DNA from 3 places in the Massilia jejuensis genome. Region 2 is predicted to be linked to each of the others. Evidence: predicted binding sites of a transcription regulator. Region 2 holds the regulator's gene; each other region holds the start of a gene.

Region 1 (5,142 bases), on a different contig from region 2:
GCAAGCTCGCCGAGGCCGCCTTCCAGGAGCCAGCGCGCGGCGGCCAGGCAGTCGTCCATCGCGTCCTGCAGCGTGGCGCGCGGCAGCAGCCGGTAGTCGACCGCGACCACCGCCACCTGGCAGGCGTCGACGAGCGCCGCGTTGTGCGGGTCGTCCAGGCGCGGGTTGCCGAACACCCAGCCGCCGCCGTGGATGTCCAACACGACCGCGCGCGCCGGGCCGGCCGGGCGCAGCACCCGCACCGGCACCCGCAAGCCGTCCGCTTCGGCAGCCAGGTGCGCGATGCGCACGCCGCGCCGCGCCAGCCGGGCGTCGGCGCCGATTTGCGAGACGCGCAGCACGGCCCGCACCAGCAGCGGCGCGAAGCGGTTGGCGACCTTCAGGCGCGGCAGCCAGGCCAGCATGCGGTTCAGGCGCCGTACCTGGTCCAGCACCAGGTCGTCGAGTTCGATGTTTGTCATGCGGGGCGGACAAGGGCCTTGGTACGGCCCGGCATCTTGATAGGGTGGGTGACATTCTAATGAGGATGGCGCCGGCGCGCCGTCCACGCATGTCCGCGCGTGCCCGTGAGAAAGTGCATGCAGTGCGCCTTTGGAAGGTGGCGTTCGGCCATCCGCGCGCGGGATGTACGGTCGGAACGATGAGAAACCGCCCACGCGCAGATTTATGTTGCCATGTGGTAATGTCGACGCTACACTCGGTCCCATCACTGAAAAGGGCAAACTCCGCGAAAGCGGAGGACGCAAAGTCAACGGTCTAATGAGCCACCCGGCTCGATGACGGCAGGACTGCCAGGCACCGACACCCGCGCGGCGCGCAGCTTGCGTGCGCGCGCCGTCGCGTCGGCCAGCAATCCTGTGAACTGCAACCACCAACAGGATCGCCCGCCATGACGACCGCCTTCGCCACTTCGTCCCTCCGCACAACCTTGACCGCGCTCGCCGCCGCCAGCCTGGGCCTGGGCGCCGCGCACGCCGCCCCGGGCGGCGACTTCGCCCGCGGCCGGATCGTGATCGAAGCGCAAGCCGGCCTGTCCGACGCCGAACTCGACACCCTGGTCAAGGCCCACGGCGGCAAGCGACGCAAGCTCGGCCAGAGCCGCATGCACGTGGTCCATCTGGCGCCGGGCCTGTCCGAGGAAGACGCGGTCGCCAGGCTGTCGCGCCGCCCGGAAATCAGGTTCGCCGAACTCGACCGCAAGGTCGGCCCGGCACTGGCGGTCAACGACCCTTACATCGGCAGCGCCTGGCACATCGGCAAGATCGGCGCGCCGGGCGCCTGGGACAGCACCCAGGGCGGCGGCATTACCATCGCCGTGCTCGACACCGGCGTGAACGCCGCCCACCCCGACTTGAAGGACCGCCTCGTGGCGGGCTTCAACGTCTACAACAACACGGCCGACACCAGCGACCTGTGCGGCCATGGCACGGCGGTGGCCGGTGCGGCGGCGGCCAGCACCAACAACGCGATGGGCGTGGCCGGCGTTGCCGGAGCGGCGCGCATCATGCCGGTCCGCATCGCCTACAAGGATGCGAGCGGCGGCTGCCCGGCCTATTTCAGCACCATCGCCAGCGGCATCACCTACGCCGCCGACCACGGCGCCCGCATCGCCAACATCAGCTTCGTCGGCATCGCCGGCAGCGCGGCCGTGAAAAGCGCGGCGCGCTACATGAAGAACAAGGGCGGCCTGGTCTTCATCTCGGCCGGCAACAACAACGTCGATGAAAACGTCGCGCCCGACAACGCCTTCATCATCGTTTCCTCGACCGACAGCCAGGACAGGAAATCGAGCTTTTCGAGCTGGGGCAGCTTCGTCGCGCTGGCCGCGCCGGGTACGGGCATCTGGACCACCAACAATTCGCTCGGCTACTCGGCCTGGAACGGCACGTCGTTCGCCAGCCCGGTGGCCGCCGGCGCGGCCGGCCTGATGATGGCGGCGCGTCCCGACCTGAGCGCCGAGCAGGTCGAATCGCTGCTGTTCTCGACCGCGGTCGACCTCGGCACGGCGGGCCGCGACGCCGTCTTCGGCCACGGTCGCGTGAACGCCGCCGCCGCCGTCGGCGCGGCCCTCGGCCATGCCGCCACGCTCGACGCGACGGCGCCGCTGGCGGCGATCGCCGCCCCGCTGGGCAGCAGTTCGGTGTCGGGCACGGTGGCGGTGAGCGTGACGGCGTCGGACAACGTCGGCGTGGCACGGGTCGACTTGAAGGTCAACGGCACGACCGTGGCCAGCGCCAGCGCCGCGCCCTACAGCTTCACCTGGAATTCGGCGGGCGTCGCGAACGGCATGGCATCGCTGGTGGCGGTCGCGCATGACGCGGCCGGCAATGCGGGCGCGTCGGCCACGGTGGCGGTCAACGTCGCCAACGGCAGCGGCGGCACCGTCGTGGCGGCCGATACCGCCGCCCCGGTGGTGGCCATCAACAATCCGGTCGCCGGCGCGGTCAGCGGCACCGTGGCCGTCAGTATCGCCGCATCCGACGACGCGGGCGCCGCCGGCATCCGCACCAGCCTGTCGATCGACGGCAAGGTCGTTGCCAGCGGCACCGGCGCTTCGCTGGCCTACAGCTGGAACACGCGCAAGGCGGCGCCAGGCACCCACACGATCGCCGCGAGCGCGCGCGATGCCGCCGGCAACGCCAGCACCAGGACGGTGAGCGTGACCGTGCGCTGAAGGGCGGCGGCGCGCGGCCAATAAAAATGGCGCCCTCTCCCGGGCGCCATGTTGCATGGAAGGCAGCGGCGCCCGTGCGGCGCCGGAATTACTTGCGGCGGCGCAGGGCCATGCCCGCCAGGCCGGCGCCGAGCAGGGCCAGGGATGCCGGCTCGGGCACTTCGCCGCCGCCCGGGTTGCCGCCGCCGCCTCCGCCGGCGATGAAGGTCCAGTGGCTCAGGCGGCCGGCATTGCAGGCATTGTCGTTCTTGGTGGAGCAGTCGCCGCCGATCAGGAAATTGACGTCGGCAGCGCTGAACACCAGCTGCGTCAGGTCGCCGACATTCTGGAAGAGATAGCTGTCCAGGGAAGTCTTGAAACCGTCGTTCTTGCCGAGGCCGAACTTGAGCAGGAAGTAGCCGGCTTCGGTCGGCGCGTCGTTGAGCATCCACAGGCCCGCGCTCACTTCGGTGACCGAAGGGCTTTCGTCACGCAGCAGGTCTTGCTCGGCGAGGTCGAGGCCGGAGACCGCCTCGAACAGCGCCAGTTCGGCCTTGTCACCCGAGTTCTTGGTCTCGAACGCGCCCTTCAGGGTATCGGCGGTCGGGACCGCCATGGCGTTGCCTGCTGCGAGACCGGCGACTGCGGTTGCTGCGACCAGCATGTTTTTCACGTTCAGCGCTTTCATGGAAACTCCCAATAATAGTTGTGTACCCAGCTATCAGCAAAAGTCGTGCCATGAGGAACAAGTGCTTGATTATTAGCAAATATACGATATCAGAGCGATCATCTAAGTTGTCCATTGTAAAGTATTTCGACAAGCTTGGCGGTGGCGCGGCCGATGCCAACCGGGGCAGATGCGGCCGCGCATAAGGGTGACCTAGCCGAGTACGGTGACCACCACCGTGCGCCGGTGCGGCCGCGTGCGGTGTTCCCACAGGTAGATGCCTTGCCAGGTGCCGAGCAGCAGGCGGCCGCCCCCCACCGGGATCGTGATCCCGGTATCGCTCAAGACGTTACGTACATGGGCAGCCATGTCGTCCGGCCCTTCGTCGTCGTGGCGGTAGGCAGGGTCGCCGTCGGGTGCCAGGCGCGCCATGACCGTGTCGAGATCGCGCCGCACGTCGGGGTCGGCGTTCTCGGTGATCGTCAGCGAGCAGCTGGTGTGCTGCACGAAGACCTGCGCCAGGCCGCAGGCGAGGCCGGACGCCCGTACGACCTCGGCCACTTCGCGCGTGATATCCAGGGTGCCGCGCCCGCGGGTCCGGAAACTGAGGATGGCCTGGTGGGTCATGCTGGCGGCCTGTTCATGGCGTCGGGCGGAAGTTCTTGCGGATGCCGGCCCAGCAGTCCTGGTAGCGGTCCTGCAGCGCGGGCGAGGCGAGCGCATGCGCGGTCGGACACAGCACCTGCCTGGTCTCGAACATGAACGCCATCGTGTCGGCGACCTTCACCGGCGTGCTGGTATCGGCCTGGCTGGCCTTCTCGAAGGTCGAAGCGTCCGGTCCATGGCCGCTCATGCAGTTGTGCAGGCTGGCGCCGCCCGGCACGAAGCCCTCGGCCTTGGCATCGTAGGCGCCGTGCACCAGGCCCATGAATTCGCTGGCGACATTCCGGTGGAACCAGGGCGGACGGAAGGTGTTTTCGCCGGCCAGCCAGCGCGGCGGGAAGATGACGAAGTCGAGCGTGTCGACGCCCGGCGTGTCGCTCGGCGCCTGCAGCACCAGGAAGATCGACGGGTCGGGGTGGTCGAAGCTGACCGAGCCGATGGCGTTGAAGTGGCGCAGGTCGTATTTATAGGGGGCGTAATTGCCGTGCCAGGCGACCACGTCCAGGGGCGAGTGGCCGATGCTGGCGGCCCACAGGTTGCCGCAGAACTTGGCGACGAGCGTGAAGTCGCCTTCGCGGTCCTCGTAGCGGGCCACGGGGGTGAGGAAATCGCGCGGGTTGGCCAGGCCGTTGGCGCCGATCGGTCCCAGGTCGGGCAGGCGCAGCAGGGCGCCGAAGTTCTCGCAGATATAGCCGCGCGCCGTGCCGTCCGGCAGGCGCACCTGGAAGCGGATGCCGCGCGGGATCACCGCGATTTCCTGCGGTTCGAGCTCGATGGTGCCCAGTTCGGTGGCGATTTCCAGCCGGCCCTGCTGGGGCACGATCAGCAGTTCGCCGTCGGCCGAATAGAAGAAGCGTTGCGTCATCGAACAGTTCGCCGCATACAGGTGGATCGCGCAGCCATGCATCGCCTCGGCCGAGCCGTTGCCGGCCATCGTCACCCAGCCGTCGATGAAGTCGGTCGGCGCTTGCGGCATCGGCAGCGGGTTCCAGCGCAGCTGGTTGGGCGGCGGGGCGACGCCGGTGAAACTGGCGGCGATACGGTGCCTGTCGATCTGCTCGAAGGCGCCGTGCATGGCGGCGGGACGGATGCGGTAGAGCCAGGAACGCCGGTTCTGTGCGCGCGGCGCGGTGAAGGCGGTGCCCGACAGCTGTTCGGC
Region 2 (5,142 bases):
GGCGCACCAGCGAACGCTCCATGCGCAGGCAGTCGGCTACCTGCATCGAGGCGCCGCGCACCAGCATCTCGTGCGTCACGCACATCATCAGCGGTGAACGCTGGCGCATCGCGCCCAGGGCTTTCTGCGCGAAGGCGCTGTCCTCACCCTCCAGCGAAGCCATGATCGCCGCCACCGAACCGGCGCCGAAGTGCAGGTCGATCGCCGCGCGCTGCGCCCGCAGGACGCTGTCGCCGGCATCGGCGGCGAAGCGTGCGCCGAAGCGGCGGATCGCGTCGGCCAGCTGCGCGCCCGGCGTGGTCTCGACCAGCGCGTGCAATGCACCCAGCTGCGCGCCCGGGACGAATACGTCGGCCAGGTCCGCATACAGGGCGTCGGCCGCGCCGATCGTCAGGCCGGTCAGGCCCAGGTAGTTGCCCAGCCGGCCCGGCGCATGCGACAGGAAATGGCTGCCGCCGACGTCCGGGAACAGGCCGATGTTCACTTCCGGCATGGCCATTTTCGTGCGCTCGGTGACGATGCGCAGGCCGGTTCCGGGGCCGCCCTGGGCTATGCCCATGCCGCCGCCCATCACCACGCCGTCCATGAGCGCGATATACGGCTTCGGATAGAAATGAATCAGGTAGTTGAGCGCGTATTCCTCGGTAAAGAAATCCTCGAGCAGCGCGCTGCCGGCCATCGGGGTGGCATGGCCCGCCTCATGGAAGAAGCGGATGTCGCCGCCGGCGCACAGGGCTTTTTCGCTGCTGCTGGTCAGGACCACCGCCGCGACGCCGGCATCGTCGCGCCAGGCCAGCAGGATGTCGGTCAGGCGCCGCACCATCGGCAGCGACAGGGAGTTCAGGGCTTTCGGACGATCGAGGGTAATCACACCGGTGCCGTTGGCAACGCGGGTCAGGACATGGTCGGTCATGGTGGCTGGGCTGATCGGAAAAACATGCATTTTACCGAAGCGCGCGCCGCGCGGGCGCATGCGCGCACGCCCATTGAAAAGGGCGCCCCTCGGCGCCCTCGTTCAGACGGTGCTCGATGCTGGCCGACTACATCGCGGCGGCGGCAGCTTCTCCGCCTTCAGGCCGGCGCTTGAGCGCCTCGCGGCCATGATCCTGGAGGATCGTCTTGTATTTCATGACCTGGCGGTCCAGCCTGTCCATCAACAGGTCGATCGCGGCGTACAAATCTTGGGCCACGCTCTCCACGTGCACGGTCTTGCCGGACAATCGCAAGTTGATCTCGGCTTTCTGACGTTTGTCTTTTTCGGTGAGGTTGTCGATCGCGAGGATCACGTGGGAATCGATGACTTGATCGAAATGGCGGGTGATGCGTTCCAGCTTGTTCTGTACGTATTCTCGAATGGCGGGGGTGACGTCGAGGTGGTGGCCACTGATGGTGAGATTCATACACACTCCTTAGATAAATGCGCGGACGCCGCTGACGCGCTTGGGACGCGTGGGTGCCGCTGTTACAAGGATTTGCGGAGACTGACGGGAGGTATCTTGAGTGCTTCGCGGTATTTTGCAACCGTCCGGCGCGCAATGACCATGCCTTGTTCACCGAGCATTTCCGCGATCTTGCTATCGGATAAAGGGTTCTTTGGGTCTTCTGCTCCTGTCAGCTGCGCAATGAGCGCCCGTATCGCCGTCGACGATGCCTCGCCCCCCGCTTCGGTGGCGACATGGCTTCCGAAGAAATACTTCAGCTCAAACATGCCGTGCGGGGTCAGCATGAATTTTTGAGTTGTCACGCGAGAAATCGTGCTCTCGTGCAGACCCAGTGTATCAGCAATCTCGCGAAGCACAAGGGGACGCATCGCAACCGCGCCATGGCTGAAAAAGTTGCGCTGGCGCTCCACAATTGCCTGTGAAACACGCAGGATCGTGTCGAAGCGCTGGCGCATGTTCTTGATGAGCCACTTCGCTTCCTGCAGCTGCGCGCTCATCTGGCCTTCGCCTTTTCCCTGCTTGAGCAGGTTGGCGTAGACGTTGTTGACGCGCAGGCGCGGCATCACCTCGTTGTTCAGCGAGACGCTCCAGCCGCCCTTCGATTTGCGGACAATAACGTCCGGAACGACGAAGTCGGACACGCTCGACGCAAAGGCCGCGCCCGGATGGGGATTGCACTGGCGGATCACGGCCTGCGCCTCGCGCAGGTCTTCGTCGTCGCAGTCGAGCGCTTTCTTGAGCTTGGTGAATTCGCGCTGCGCGAACCAGGTCAGGTAGCCCTCGACGATCTTCAAGGCCATGCGCCGCGTCACCAGCGGCACGCCCGGCATGCCGCGGATCTGCAGCGCCAGGCATTCGGAAGCGCTGCGCGCGCCGACGCCCGACGGATCGAGGCTTTGCACCAGCGCCAGCGCGCAGCGCAGCTCGTCCATCTCGACTTCGAGCTCGCCGGGCAGGCGCGCGTGGATCTCGTCGAGCGGCTCCTCCAGGTAGCCGTTGTCGTCGATGGCGTCGATCACCAGCTCGGCCAGCGCGCGATCGCGCTCGGTCACGCCGGTCACGCGAATCTGCTCGGACAGGTGCTCGCGCAGCGTCACGCCTATGGCGCCCAGCTGCGGGCGGCCGTCGTCGTCGCCGTCGGTGCCGGAGGCGCGTCCGCCCTCGCCCCAGTCGCCATCGGGCTCGCTGCGTTCGACCTCGCCGCCTTCGAACTCGCCGGCCGCCTCGGGTGCCGGCGCCCCCTCTTCGCCGGCCGGCGCCGGGGCCTCGGCTTGCTGGGGCGGCGCGTCGTTGATGGCGCCGTCGGCCAGCAGGCGCACCGAGTGGTCGAGCGGATCGTCGAGCCGCTCGAGCAGGGGATTGTCGGACAGGATTTGCTCGATTTCCTGGTGCAGCTCGAGCGTCGACAGCTGCAGCAGGCGGATCGACTGTTGAAGCTGCGGCGTGAGTGCCAGGTGCTGTGAAGTCCGAAGTTGCAGGGATTGTTTCATGTCGACGCTTGTTGTACCGTTCTTTGCTACATCCGGAAATGTTCGCCCAGGTAGACGCGTCGTACCGACTCGTCGGCGATGATGTCGTCGGGACGGCCCGACGCCAGTACCGCACCCTGGTTGATGATATACGCGCGGTCGCAGATGCCGAGCGTCTCGCGCACGTTGTGGTCGGTGATCAGCACGCCGATGCCGCGCTCCTTCAGGAAGCGCACGATGCGCTGGATCTCGATCACGGCGATCGGGTCGACGCCGGCAAACGGCTCGTCCAGCAGCACGAAGCGCGGATTGGTCGCCAGCGCGCGCGCGATCTCGACGCGCCGGCGCTCGCCCCCGGAGAGCGACAGCGCGGGATTTTCGCGCAGCTTCTCGATCTGCAGCTCGCCCAGCAGCGAATCGAGCCGCGCGTCGATGGCGTCCCTGCCCAGGGCGCGGCCGTTCTCGTCGTGCTGCAGTTCCAGCACGGCGCGGATATTGTCTTCCACCGTCAGCTTGCGAAACACCGACGCTTCCTGCGGCAGGTAGGACAGGCCCATCACCGCGCGCCGGTGGATCGGCAGGCGCGAGATGTCGGCGCCGTTGATCTCGATGGTGCCGGCGTCCGACGGCACCAGGCCGACGATCATGTAGAACGACGTCGTCTTGCCGGCGCCGTTCGGACCGAGCAGGCCCACGACCTCGCCGCAACCGACTTCGAGCGAGACGTCGCGCACGACCAGTCGCTTGCCATAGCTTTTCTGCAGTCCCCGAACGACCAGGGTGCTGCGGCTGTCTCGACCATCCTTCATCATGGCTTTCCCGCCGGCGTCGTGGCCGGTCGTGCCTGCGCGCCGGGCGCGGGAGCGGCAGGAGCGGCCGCTCCCGGCGCGGTGCGGCGCGGCGCGATGATCAGGGTGCCGCGTCCGCCGCCGGCCCTGCTCTCGCCGCTGGCGTCGTTGCGCACGGTGGCCACTTCGCGCCGGCTGTCGTAGGAGATGTAGGCGCCCTCGAGTTCGTTCGTCAGGCGGCCGTTCTCGAGCTGCCGGACGATCGCCTTCGAGAACAGCTTGACCAGTTCCTGGCGCTCGTCGTACTCGATGCGTTCGGCCTGCCCTTCCATCCACAGGTCCGGTCCGCCGTCGCGCTTCTGGCGAAACGTCGCCACGCGCCCCGGACCGGAAGTGAGCGTGACGCTCATGTAGCCCTCCGGGCTTTCCTTGAGCAGTGCGCGGTCCGACTTCAGCGTCAGCGTGCCGCGCGTGAGGATCACGTTTCCGGTCAGGATGCGCGTCTGCGTGACTTCGTCGACGTCGAGCGAGTCGAAGTTGATGACGGCCTGCTTGAGCGAGTCCGCGCGCTCGGCCGAAGCCGACAGCGACAGCAGCGAAAGGAAGGCGGCGGCAATCATGTGATGCAAGCGGTTTTTCATTGGATGCTCGTTCGTGTTATTGGGGTGGTGCGGCTCTCTGGCGCGGCGGATAGACGATCTGGCCGCGCCCGCCGAGGTGCATCTTGCGGCTCGGGTTTTCGGCCACCATGCCGACCGCATTGACCGATGCGGCGCCGAGCGTCATCTGCACCGGACGCGTCGTCTTGACGATCTCGTCGTCGGCCAGCACGGTGAGCGCCTCGGTGCGCGCGTGCAGGGCCTCGGTGGTCGGCGTGGCCGGGCGCTTGATGTCGACATTGCCCATCAATTCGACGCGGTTCTCGCCATGGTAGACCTGGCCACGGTCGGCATGCATGGTCATGCGCGGACGCTCCGGCGCCATGCTCTCGACGATCGGCCTGGTGATCACAGAGACATCGTTGTCGGGATGATGGGCCAGGCGCGCGCCCGACATCACGTAGCGCGGCACGCCGCTCTCGGTCATGCGCACGAAGCTGAAGTTCTCGACGATGTAGTCGGGTTCATTCAGGTTGTTGCCGGCGCGGCCAGGGTCGCTGCTGTCGATCGCCTGCAGCAGCCAGAAGCTGCCGAAGGCGAAGAAGACGGCCGTGAGCATCAGGCCCAGCGTGCGCCAGCGGTGCGCGGTACGCTTGTTCACGTAGGTAGCCATGCGTCGACGAACTCGTTCGAACTCATTTGAAGTAAGGCGCGAGCGCCTCTTCGTAGGTGCCCTGGGCGCGCATGACCAGGTCGCACACCTCGCGCACGGCGCCGCGCCCGCCGCCCGCCCGGGTGACGTAATGGGCGCGGTGCTGCACTTCCGGATGCCCGGTCGGCACCG
Region 3 (5,142 bases), on a different contig from region 2:
CGCCAGCCTACCCAGGCGCACGGCGGCCAGCCGGCTCAGCAGCCTTATCACCAGCCTTACCAGCAGCAGTCTTACCAGCAGCCCTCGATGGCCAGCCGCGCCGGCAACTTCCTGCGCGGCGGAATGGGCGGCGGGATGGGCGCCCTCGGCACGATCGCCTCCACCGCGGCCGGCGTCGCCGCCGGCGCCTTCCTGTTCCAGGGGCTCGGCAACCTGCTGGGCAATGACAACCAGGACGGCAACGGCTTCCTGGGCAGCAACGACGCCTTCTCCTCGCTGACCTCGCCGATCGAGGACTTCAACAACGCCGGCGGCGCGGGCGAACCCTCCAGCAATTTGCTGAGCGACAGCAATACGGACGGCGGCAGCTCGCTGCTCGACGATGCCGGCGCCGGCGGCGACAATATCGCCGGCGATGCCTTCGACGGCGGCGCGGACGACAGCTCGTTCGGCTGACAGGCCGGCGGCCCGTGCCGGCCGCCGTGTTAACATGGCGCGCCGGCCAGCCGGACGACGCGCCATTCCGGCCGTCGCCGCAACCTCATTCCCACTCTATGCCGCTTCACATCTCCCGGATCCTGCATGCCGGCTACGTCTTCGACTGCAAGGGCACGCGCATCGCCTTCGACACGATTTTCGAAAACCCCTTCAGCCGCAACTGCCACGCCTTCCCGCCGGTGCGCTTCGATCACGACAAGATCCGCCTGCTGCGCTTCGACGCCGTCTTCATCTCGCATTTCCACGACGACCACTGCTCGCTCGAGAGCCTGGACCTGCTCGACCGGGCGACCCCGCTCCACATCTACTGCCAGTTCGACGCACTGTTCGCGATGGTGCGTGCGCTCGGTTTCCTGAACGTGTACGCGCTGGCGCTCGACATGCCGGTCGAGGTCGGCCCGTTCGCCGTCACGCCGCGCATCGCGATGGACGCCGATGTCGACGCGCTGTTCCAGATCGACGCGGATGGACTGAAGGTGTTGAACGTGGTCGATTCGTGGATCGATCCCGATACCCTGCCGGCGCTGGCCGCGCACGGCCCCTGGGACATGGTGCTGTGGCCCTTCCAGACGATGCGCGAGCTGGAGGTGCTGTCGCCCTCGCGCGCCGCGCCCGCACCGGCGGCCGTGCCGGCCGAGTGGATTGCCGAGCTGCGCGCCCTGGACCCGCGCTTCGTCGTGCCCGGCTCCTGCCAGTTCCTGCAAGAGCCCTGGTCCTGGTACAACCGCGCCTTCTTCCCGGTCAGCTACCGCCAATTCCAGGCGCAAGTCGAAGCGGCGCTCCCGGATGCGCGCGTGGTGCGCATGGATCCCGCGGCGTCGATGCGGCTCGACCACGCGGGGCTGACGCCCGCCGGGGCGCTCGACTGGGTCGTTCCGGCAGGCGATCGGGATGCCGACTACGATTACGATTACGATCCGCACGCGGCGCCACCGGCGACGGGCGAGATTGCACGCCGCTTTCCGGCCTTGAGCGCCGAACAGGCCGGGTGCGTGGACGCCTATTGCCGCACCGGTCTGCTCGAACGCTACCGTGCCATGGAACTGCCCGAGGACAGCTTCTTCGCGCGGCCGCGAATCTGGCGCCTGTCGGTCTTCGACCACGCCGGTACCGAGACGCGCCATCACTACCGCGTCGAGAAAGACGGCATCGACCCTGTCGCGCCCGACGCCGCGCCGCTCGCCTGGACGACGGAGATCCCGGCCGCCAAGCTGTACGCGGCCCTGGCGAACGGCGAATCGCTCACCTCGATGTACATGCGGATCAACGACATGCGCTTCGACGCGGCCACCGAAACGGACCTGGAAACGGCCGAACTGGTCGACGACCCCTTGATCCGCTGCCTGTTCAACGACGCCTTCGGCGCCTACCAGGCCGCGCAACTGCGCCGGCTGAAGGAAACACCATGACCATCACCATCCTGCCCTACCGGGCCACGCTCGAACAAGCCTGCCACTGGCTCGAGCGGCAGCTCGCGTCGCCATGGACGCTGGCGCGCCTGATCGAGCATGGCGTCACGCCCTATGTCTGGCTCGACTACGACGCGGCCTATCCCGACCTGTTCGGCGAGGCCAATGGCGGCTACGCGGCGCCGATCTTCTTCGAGGGCGACACCGCGCGCCTGGCCGCCGGCAGCGGGGACGTGCTGATCACGATGACCAAGGATGCCTACAAGATCGTGACGACCCTGCCGGCGCCGGGCTTTCGCCGGGAGCTGCACGAGCTGCGCTTCCTGAAGAAGGAACTGGAAAAGCTGGTCAAGACCGAACAGCGCGCTGCGCTGCCGCCGCCACAGCCGAAGGCGGCCGCCGAATCGACGGCGGGGATCTACAAGGAGCAGGTGCTGGCCGCCTTCGGCGCGCTGGTGAAGCTCGACATGGACGCCGCCCTAGGCGAGGCGGGCGGCATCTTTGGCGACGACGGCGCCCGCGTCAAGGCGAGCACGAAAAAGGCGAAGTCGAAGATCGTCTGGAATCCGGTCGTGCTGGCGCTCGGCCTGCACGACGTGCACCGGGTGCCGCTGAAAAGCCTGCGCCGCGCATTCGCCGCGCATGCCTTCCTCGATCCGTGGCACGCCGAATGGGAGCGCAGCCTGGCGCTGCTCGGCCACTGACCCGTGCACAGCGTACCCGAAGCGCAGGGCCCGCCGATCCGGCATGCGCCCGGGGCCGCGGCGCATGGGGTCGACTTTACCGCGCAGCGAGCCTTCTACGGCCGCGCGCCAGGCCGATCGCGCCGACCGCCAGCAAGGCCAGGGTCGTCGGCTCCGGCACTTCGGCAACGTGCACGCGCTCGAAGTAGCCGGTCGCTCCGCTGCACGCAATCTCCGTCACCCAGCCGCATTCCAGCGTGCCGCCTTCGACGTCGGTATCGATGACGGTGAACTGGCGATCGGCTGCCGATCCCAGCACCAGGTGGTGCTCGAAACCGTAGGCGGCGATGTAGCCGGAGGCGATGTCCCCGCCGTCGAACAGCATGGACATGTTCAGGCTCGCATCCTGGAAGTCGAAGCCGCCATGCTTCGCCGAATAAACCATATCGTCGTGAAAACTGCTATCGAAGTTGTACCGCATGCCGAGCAGCCCGCGCCGCGGGGCCTTGCCCTGCGCTTCGCTGAAGGAAAGGTCGAACGCGCCCGTTTTCACCGTGCGCACGTCGAACTCCAATTCCAGCTTGATGTTCAAGGGCGCGCCCGTATTCGTCGCGACCCAGCGATAGACGACGCCGGCGCTACTGGTCAGTGGCAGGACGCAAAGCGCAAGCGCGGCGATGCAAGACTTGATGTTCATGTGATCCCCTTATCTTTTGTAGTTTTAAATAAGCAATTACTGTGCCAAAAGAATAAGTGATTGATTTTCAGAACGAATTAGTGAAGCCTGCACTGTAACCGCCGGTCGCTGTAAGGTTTTCCGACTGCCGGGCTCAGTCCGTGCCCGCGAAGGCCGCCTTCGCATCGAGGAAGCGCCGTAGCGCCGTTTCAGGGTCGAGCCCCGCCATGACGAGGTTGACGAGCTCGCGCTTGTCGGCCGAGGTGATGCTCTTGCAGGCCTCGCGGTGCGCGCTGAAGTAGGCGTACCACGCCACTTCGGCCGGCCGCTCCTTGCGCGGCTTGAGGCGCGCCGGCACGGCCGCGCGTGCGGCGCGCACGTAATCGGGCAGCGTGTGCGCGAGCGGCGACCAGTCGAAGCCCGCCACCGCCTGCCGCTGCGCTTCCCGGCCGGCGGCGGCATCTGCGAGCGCACGCACGGTCGCCGGGTGCTGCGCCAGGCAAGCCAGGTTCGGATAGCCCTGCGCCTTGCAGAAATCGGCTACGAAGCGCAGTTTCGGCCCGATGCCGAGCAGCTCCGCACGGTCCATGGCCGCGTCCTTCGGGTCGAGGAAACGGCCGAGTTCGAGAAGCTGCGCGCAGGCGATCGGAGCGCCGCCGGCCGTGCGCGCATGGTGCGCCAGTGCCGCGGCCAGGCGCGCGCCGACCTCGATGTCGTTCAGCGTGAACTGGACCGTGGAAGCGTCGAGACCCGGCATCAGAACCACGCGTCCCGCATGTCGAGGGTGGTCGTGTCGACCGTGGCGAGCAGGTCGAGCTGCTGCGCCGACTTCGGCAATTCCCAGTGGAAGAAGTAGCGGCAGGCCTGCAGCTTGCCGCGGTAGAAATCGTCGCCGTCCGCGTGGCGCGCCGCCACCAGCGCCTGTTCCAGCCACATCCAGGCGATCACCACATGCCCGACCGCTTCCAGGTACAGGCTGGCGTTGGCCAGGGTCTTGTTCATGTCACCCGCGCCGTACAGCGTCGCGGTCACGTCGCCGATGCGGCGCCAGAGCGTCTCGAGCTGGCCTGCGTAGCCATGCAGGTCGGCCTTGTCGCACGCGCGCGCCAGGGCGAGCGTCGCCGCGACTTCCTCGCCCACCGCCCTGAACAGGGCGCCCTCCTGGATCGACACCTTGCGGCCCAGCAGGTCGAGCCCGTGGATGCCGTGCGTGCCTTCGTGGATCGGGTTCAGGCGGTTGTCGCGGTAGAATTGCTCGACATTGTATTCACGCGTGTAGCCGTAGCCGCCGTGGACCTGGATGGCGAGGCTGTTCGCCTCGGTGCACCATTGCGAGGGCCAGGATTTCGCGATCGGCGTCAGGAAGTCGAGCAGCATGCCGGCGCGCGCTTGCGCATCCGGCGACGCGCCCGTGCGCTGCTCGTCGACCAGGCGCGCGCAGTACATGATCAGCGCCAGCGCGCCCTCGGTGTAGGCCTTCTGCGCCAGCAGCATGCGCCGCACGTCGGTATGCTCGATGATCGCCACCTGCGGTTTCGCAGGATCCTTCTCGGCCGGAGGGCGTCCCTGCGGCCGGTTGCGCGCATAGTCGAGCGCGTGCAGGTAGCCGGTCACGCCCAGCACGGTGGCGCCCAGGCCCACGCCGATGCGCGCCTCGTTCATCATGTGGAACATGTTCGCCAGGCCCTTGTGCGGCTCGCCGACGAGGTAGCCGATCGCGCCCGCCTTCCCGGCGGGCTTGAACTTGCCTTCGCCGAAGTTGAGCAGGCAATTGGTGGTGCCGCGGTTGCCCATCTTGTGGTTCAGGCCCGCCAGCGCGATGTCGTTGCGTTCGCCGGGTACGCCGTCTTCGCCCACCAGGTATTTCGGCACGATG

The links. Region 2 encodes sigma-54, which starts transcription at its own class of promoters, with help from an activator protein. Its sites were predicted from a motif close to TGGCANGNAANCTGCTTT; they were not measured.
Region 1: a site for sigma-54 is predicted at 3,375-3,392, ahead of ACFPOU_RS02840 (PEP-CTERM sorting domain-containing protein). Genes of this name have one in related genera too.
Region 3: a site for sigma-54 is predicted at 3,317-3,334, ahead of ACFPOU_RS21680 (PEP-CTERM sorting domain-containing protein). Genes of this name have one in related genera too.

What each region holds. Positions count from the first base shown of each region.
Region 1 covers NZ_JBHSMS010000011.1:77,493-82,634, reverse strand. Annotated here, with positions in the region: gene ACFPOU_RS02850 (alpha/beta hydrolase fold domain-containing protein) at 1-461, opposite strand, end outside; cyclic di-GMP riboswitch class I at 708-796, shown strand; gene ACFPOU_RS02845 (S8 family serine peptidase) at 890-2,674, shown strand; gene ACFPOU_RS02840 (PEP-CTERM sorting domain-containing protein) at 2,763-3,341, opposite strand; gene ACFPOU_RS02835 (secondary thiamine-phosphate synthase enzyme YjbQ) at 3,534-3,947, opposite strand; gene hmgA (homogentisate 1,2-dioxygenase) at 3,961-5,142, opposite strand, start outside.
Region 2 covers NZ_JBHSMS010000081.1:13,886-19,027, reverse strand. Annotated here, with positions in the region: gene ACFPOU_RS23050 (enoyl-CoA hydratase/isomerase family protein) at 1-913, opposite strand, end outside; gene hpf (ribosome hibernation-promoting factor, HPF/YfiA family) at 1,041-1,400, opposite strand; gene ACFPOU_RS23040 (RNA polymerase factor sigma-54) at 1,463-2,932, opposite strand; gene lptB (LPS export ABC transporter ATP-binding protein) at 2,959-3,720, opposite strand; gene lptA (lipopolysaccharide transport periplasmic protein LptA) at 3,720-4,340, opposite strand; gene lptC (LPS export ABC transporter periplasmic protein LptC) at 4,357-4,959, opposite strand; gene ACFPOU_RS23020 (KdsC family phosphatase) at 4,994-5,142, opposite strand, start outside.
Region 3 covers NZ_JBHSMS010000078.1:37,354-42,495, reverse strand. Annotated here, with positions in the region: gene ACFPOU_RS21695 (DUF2076 domain-containing protein) at 1-456, shown strand, start outside; gene ACFPOU_RS21690 (MBL fold metallo-hydrolase) at 555-1,907, shown strand; gene ACFPOU_RS21685 (hypothetical protein) at 1,904-2,611, shown strand; gene ACFPOU_RS21680 (PEP-CTERM sorting domain-containing protein) at 2,688-3,287, opposite strand; gene ACFPOU_RS21675 (hypothetical protein) at 3,421-4,023, opposite strand; gene ACFPOU_RS21670 (acyl-CoA dehydrogenase) at 4,023-5,142, opposite strand, start outside.